One region of the Pseudoalteromonas sp. S408 genome, then DNA from elsewhere that is predicted to be linked to it. Evidence: predicted binding sites of a transcription regulator. Region 1 holds the regulator's gene; the other holds the start of a gene.
What was found. Region 1 encodes NrdR, which represses ribonucleotide reductase genes. Its sites were predicted from a motif close to AAACACNANATNTNGTGTTT; they were not measured.
Positions count from the first base shown of each region.

Region 2: the regulator NrdR is predicted to act here: its motif matches at 1,454-1,473, upstream of nrdA (class 1a ribonucleoside-diphosphate reductase subunit alpha).

Region 1 covers NZ_PNDY01000021.1:19,680-23,108, reverse strand. Annotated here, with positions in the region: gene thrC (threonine synthase) at 1-61, shown strand, start outside; gene glyA (serine hydroxymethyltransferase) at 331-1,587, shown strand; gene nrdR (transcriptional regulator NrdR) at 1,685-2,134, shown strand; gene ribD (bifunctional diaminohydroxyphosphoribosylaminopyrimidine deaminase/5-amino-6-(5-phosphoribosylamino)uracil reductase RibD) at 2,137-3,279, shown strand; gene CWB62_RS15015 (riboflavin synthase) at 3,293-3,429, shown strand, end outside.
Region 2 covers NZ_PNDY01000002.1:29,110-32,538, forward strand. Annotated here, with positions in the region: gene ubiG (bifunctional 2-polyprenyl-6-hydroxyphenol methylase/3-demethylubiquinol 3-O-methyltransferase UbiG) at 1-504, shown strand, start outside; gene CWB62_RS02510 (HAD family hydrolase) at 504-1,184, shown strand; gene nrdA (class 1a ribonucleoside-diphosphate reductase subunit alpha) at 1,597-3,429, shown strand, end outside.

The sequences.
Region 1 (3,429 bases):
AAGCGATATAAACGCCGATTATGACGCGTTACGCACAGAAATACTGGCTAAGTTAGGTTAAATAAAAAGCAAAAGTTAAAGCGGCTTAGGCCGCTTTTTTTGTATGTTTTAAACCGTGAAACAGCGTTGTCAATTAACTAATTAAATGTAATAAATGAAAAACATTTAAAATAGTTATGTAAGTTATTTAAAAATATCATCTTAAAAGGACTGTGAAATAGTTTCAATCCCTGATTAAATATCCTCAACTTAAGAACGTAGGCAAAGCGCGGTTTTAAGCGTACAATATAGCCTCTAAAAAATACCATACACGTTGCCCAGGAGCCCCCAATGTTAGAACGTAGCATGAATATTTCGGACTTTGATCCAGAGTTATTTGACGCGATGAGTAAAGAAACATCACGTCAAGAAGAGCACATTGAGTTAATTGCATCTGAAAACTACTGTAGCCCACGCGTACTTGAAGCACAGGGTTCTCAACTTACTAACAAATATGCGGAAGGTTATCCTGGTAAGCGTTACTACGGTGGCTGTGAGCATGTAGACGTGGTCGAGCAATTAGCGATTGACCGTGCAAACGAATTATTTGGTACTGATTACGCAAACGTTCAGCCGCATGCTGGCTCGCAAGCAAACGCAGCTGTTTTTCAAGCATTATTAAGCCCGCTAGACACTGTTTTAGGCATGAGCCTAGCGCATGGTGGCCATCTAACTCATGGTTCACACGTTAACTTTTCAGGTAAAACGTACAATGCAATTCAGTACGGCCTAAATGAAGAAACGGGTGAAATTGATTACGCACAAGTTGAAGCGTTAGCACTAGAGCACAAACCAAAAATGATTATTGCAGGTTTTTCTGCTTATTCAGGCATTGTTGATTGGGCTAAGTTCCGTGAAATTGCAGACAAAGTAGATGCTTATTTATTTGTTGATATGGCGCATGTTGCAGGTTTAATTGCGGCGGGTGTTTACCCAAGCCCTGTACCATTTGCACATGTTGTTACTACAACAACGCATAAAACATTAGCGGGCCCTCGTGGTGGTTTAATTATTTCTGCATGTGGCGACGAAGCAATCTACAAAAAGCTTAACAGTGCAGTATTCCCTGGTGGCCAAGGTGGTCCTTTATGTCACGTTATTGCTGCAAAAGCAGTGGCATTTAAAGAAGCTCTTCAACCAGAATTTAAAGAATACCAAACACAAGTTGTTAAAAATGCGCAAGCAATGGTTAGCGTGCTACAAGATCGCGGCTATAAAGTTGTTTCTGGTAAAACAGACAATCACCTCTTTTTACTTGATTTAATCGATAAAGACATCACTGGTAAAGATGCTGATGCAGCGCTTGGCAATGCGAATATTACGGTTAACAAAAACTCAGTACCTAATGATCCGCGTTCTCCTTTTGTAACCTCTGGTTTGCGTATTGGTTCTCCTGCAATCACACGTCGTGGTTTTAAAGAGGCTGAATCTAAAGAGCTTGCTGGCTGGATCTGTGATGTACTAGACAATATTGCTGATGAATCTGTACAAGCACAAGTAAAAGAAAAAGTGAAAGCTATTTGTGCAAAACTACCTGTTTACGCTTAACAAAGTAAAACGGTAATTTAGATCACATAAGTAAACATGTTATTATAAAAGCCGCTTTTTAGCGGCTTTTTTGTTTTTAAAACGGATACCTTGATTTATGCATTGCCCATTTTGTACAGCAAAAGACACCAAAGTTATAGATTCGCGCCTTGTTGGCGGTGGTCATCAAGTTCGCCGTCGTCGAGAATGTAACGATTGCCACGAACGTTTTACGACGTTTGAAGGGGCTGAGCTGGTTATGCCCCGTGTTGTTAAACAAGACGGAAGCCGAGAGCCCTTTAATGAAGATAAGTTACTTAATGGCTTAAATCGTGCACTTGAAAAGCGCCCTGTTAGCACAGAGCAAGTTGATGAAGTGGTAAATATAATTAAATCACAACTACGTGCAACGGGTGAGCGAGAAATTTCGAGCCATTTGGTGGGAGAATGTATTATGGAGGCGCTTAAAAAACTTGATAAAGTAGCCTATGTAAGGTTTGCGTCTGTGTATCGCTCGTTCGAAGATATACGCGAGTTTGGCGAAGAAATTGCCCGTTTAGGGGAATAATTGTGAGCAGCCAAGTCGTATTTACTGAGCATGATAAACTATATATGGCGCGTGCTATTGAGCTTGCTAAAAAAGGACGATTTACCACAACGCCTAATCCTAATGTTGGCTGTGTACTTGTAAAAGATAATCAAATAATTGGTGAAGGGTTTCATCAATTAGCAGGGCAAGGGCATGCCGAGGTAAATGCCCTTGCTGTGGCCGGTGAAAAAGCAAAGGGTGCAACCGCCTATGTAACACTTGAACCTTGTAGTCATTATGGGCGCACGCCGCCCTGTGCAGAAGGGCTCAAGGCTGCGGGTATTAAAAAGGTGATTGCTGCCATGGTTGATACCAACCCAGAAGTGGCAGGCAAAGGCCTTAAAATACTGAGCGATGCTGGAATAGAAGTCGCTTATGGATTGCTTGAACAGCAGGCTCGCGCATTAAATCTTGGTTTTTTTAAGCGAATGGAACAAGGGCTTCCTTACGTAACCTGCAAATTAGCAGCCAGTATAGACGGTAAAACAGCGCTAAAAAATGGAAAAAGTAAGTGGATCACAGGCCCTGCTGCACGAAAAGATGTGCAGCTATACCGCGCTCAAAGCTGTGCCATTTTAACGGGGGCCGATACGGTTCTTGTTGATGATGCAAAACTCAATGTTCGGCAAAGCGAATTACCGTATTCATTACCGACCAACTTACCGCTTCGCCAGCCAGTGCGTGTTATAATAGACTCGCAAAATAGGTTAACACCCAACCTTGCGCTATTTAAAATAGCGCACCCAGTAATAATTTTTACCACCGAGGTTGATAAATCGACTCTGTGGCCGCATTTTGTTAAGCACATAGCGGTGCGTGAGCAACAGGGTAAGGTTGATTTAACCGATGTATTACAAACACTCGCTAAGCATCAGTTTAATAATATATGGCTTGAGGCTGGGGCAACTCTTGCGGGGAAAATGACCGAGCTCGATTTAATTGACGAGTATGTTTTTTATATCGCACCAAAACTGATGGGTTATGATGCTAAAAGTTTAGTAAACTTCCCTGAATTGACGAGTATGCAAGATACTATCGATTTATCCTTTAATGAGTGTGTGCGTGTTGGTGACGATTTGCGTATCAATGCGTTAAAAAAGCACTCATTAAAATCACTTAACTAAGAAGAGTAGCGCTATGTTTACTGGGATAATAGAAGCCACAGGCAAAATTGCTTTATTACAAAAAAAACAAGGCGACTTAGCCATTCGCATTCAAAGCGCCGACCTTGATATGAGTGACGTGAAGCTGGGCGATAGTATTGCAACAAATGG
Region 2 (3,429 bases), on a different contig from region 1:
GCACGTATGGGAGCCAAAGTAACAGGCATTGATATGGGGCAAGAGCCTTTAACTGTCGCCAAGTTGCACAGCTTAGAAACAAATGTACCCGTTGAATATATAAAAGTACCTGCTGAACAATTTGCTGATGAGCACCCTGAGCGCTTTGATGTCGTTACCTGTATGGAAATGCTCGAACACGTCCCCGACCCTGCTTCGATTATTCAAGCGGTTGCTAAACTTGCAAAACCCGGTGCTGACGTTTTTTTTTCTACCCTTAACAAAACTCCTAAGGCCTACTTGTTTGCCATTGTAGGTGCTGAAAAACTATTGAAAATGGTTCCTGATGGAACACACGACCATAATAAGTTTATAAAACCTGCACAACTAATTTCATGGGCCGAAGAAGCGGGCTTAAAAGTACGTGCAAGCTCAGGGCTCTCGTATAACCCCTTTTCTAAACAGTACACACTCAATAGTGATGTTAGTGTTAACTATATTCTTCATTTTGAGAAGTTGGTGTAATGAAAAGCGGACAGTTACCTTCAGCACTTTATCAATATGATGCATTTTTGTTTGATTTAGACGGGACGTTACTCGACACAGCTGACGATTTAGGCGCTGCTCTTAATGGTGTACTGCGTTCAAATCAAATTACTGAAGTAACCAGTGAGGTATATCGTCCAGCAGCGTCTAATGGTGCAGCAGCATTATTAGAAGCTGGCTTTAAAGAGTTATGGCCCTCTCTTGCACAATCACAATTGATAAAGCAACTGGTCGATAACTATGCACAAAACATTGCAAAGCATACCCACTGTTTTGCCGGTATTGAACCACTACTCATTGCACTTGATCACAAAAAGATCAAATGGGGGATCATGACAAACAAGCCCGGGTTTTTAACCGAGCCGCTAGTCGCTGCGATCCCCGCTTTAAAAAATGCCTCGGTTGTAATTAGCGGAGACACCCTTGAAGAAGCTAAACCCTCTCCGATGCCTTTACTTCATTGCGCTAAACTCATGGACGTGATACCAGCTCGCTGTTTATACATAGGTGATGCTGAGCGTGATATTCAGGCAGGTAAAGCAGCAGGTATGCCCACAGCGACTGCTTTGTGGGGTTACATTCCAAGCGAGTCAGAAGCATTGACTTGGAAAGCTGATTTTAACTGGTATAGCCCTATTGACGCATTTAACCACATATAGTGCCTATTATAGATATAAACACTATATGTTGTGATTGTGACACTTTATACACAAAGCTTGATGATAAAAAAAGCAGGCGAAATTTATTTTCAAAATGTGTAAATTTAGTCGATCCTGAGTTGATTTTTAAAAATTTCAACTCAAATGAATGATCAAAGGTTAATGCCTACTAACACAATTACGTTATCCCAACGTTATCCACAAACAGGGGCAATTATGCCCCTTGCAAATCAACTCAGACCACACTATCTTGTGATCTCTAAATTGAACAACACCAGATATTGTGGCCAAATGTTATCCAATTAAATTTACCTGATTTGGTAAAACTTATAATAAATGAGCACTACTTCTCTTTTTGAGACGTACAACATTGGTCAAAAATACATTATCCCCAAGGAATACAGGCAAAGCTATGAACCAACAGTTATCTGTAAGCAAACGTGACGGGCGCAAAGAGCCTCTTGATCTTGATAAGATCCATCGCGTTATAGAATGGGCCGCCGAAGGTTTAAATAACGTTTCGGTTTCTCAGGTTGAATTAAAGTCACATATTCAATTTTACGATGGTATTCGTACTAAAGATATTCACGAAACGATTATCAAAGCGGCTGCCGATCAGATTTCTAAAGAATCACCTGATTACCAATACCTTGCTGCACGTTTAGCTGTATTCCACTTACGCAAAAAAGCATATGGTAAATTTGAGCCTCCGCGTTTATTTGACCATGTAGCAAAAATGGTTGGCGATAAGCGCTACGACGCACATTTACTCGCTGACTACACAGAACAAGAATTTGATGAATTAGACGAATACCTAGACCATTCTCGTGATCTAAATTTTAGCTACGCTGCAGTTAAACAATTAGAAGGTAAATATCTAGTTCAAAATCGTGTAACGGGTGAAATATATGAAAGTGCGCAGTTTTTATATATTTTAGTCGCTGCAAGCTTATTTGCAGATTACCCACGAGAAACACGTGTTTCATATATAAAGCGCTTTTATGATGCGGTATCGCTATTTAAAATTTCATTACCTACGCCAATCATGGCGGGTGTTCGCACGCCAACTCGCCAGTTCAGCTCATGTGTGCTTATTGAATGTGGCGATAGCCTAGATTCAATCAATGCTACGTCATCGGCTATAGTAAAATACGTTTCTCAACGTGCTGGTATAGGTATTAATGCGGGTCGCATTCGCGCATTAGGAAGCCACATTCGTAACGGCGAAGCGTACCACACTGGCTGTATTCCTTTTTACAAGCACTTTCAAACAGCTGTTAAAAGTTGTTCGCAAGGTGGCGTACGTGGTGGCGCAGCAACTTTATTCTATCCTCTATGGCACTTAGAAGTAGAAAACCTTTTAGTTCTTAAAAATAACCGTGGTGTTGATGACAACCGCGTTCGTCACTTAGATTATGGCGTACAGTTTAATAAATTAATGTATTCTCGTTTAATTAAAGACGATTATATCACGTTATTTAGCCCATCAGACGTACCGGGTCTTTATGATGCGTTTTTTGAAGACCAAGACGAATTTGATGCGTTATACGTTAAATACGAACAAGACGACTCTATTCGTAAAAAGCGTATTAAAGCAATTGAGTTGTTCTCTGTGTTCGCACAAGAGCGTGCAAGTACTGGCCGAATATACTTACAAAACGTTGATCACTGTAATACACACAGCCCGTTTATAGCGAAAGTAGCACCAATTCGTCAATCTAACTTATGTTTAGAAATTGCATTACCGACAAAACCGCTTAACAACGTTAACGATGAAGAAGGCGAAATTGCATTATGTACACTGTCTGCATTTAACCTTGGTGCGCTTGAGTCATTAGATGAACTAGAAGAACTTGCTGAACTAGCAGTGCGTGCACTCGATAATTTACTCGATTTCCAAGACTACCCGGTACCTGCTGCTAAAAATGCAACGATGGGACGCCGTACGTTAGGAATAGGCGTAATTAACTACGCCTACTACTTAGCCAAAAATGGTAAGCGTTATTCAGACGGCAGTGCAAATGCACTAACACACAAAACATTCGAAGCGATTCAGTACTACTTGATGAAAGCGTCAAACGAACTTGCAAAAGAACGTGGTGCATGTCCTAAATTTAACGAAACAACGTACTCTCAAGGTATTATGCCAACAGATACGTATAAAACAGACTTAGATAAAATTTGTGATGAGCCACTGCACCTTGATTGGGATGCATTGCGTAAAAGTATACAAGAACACGGTATG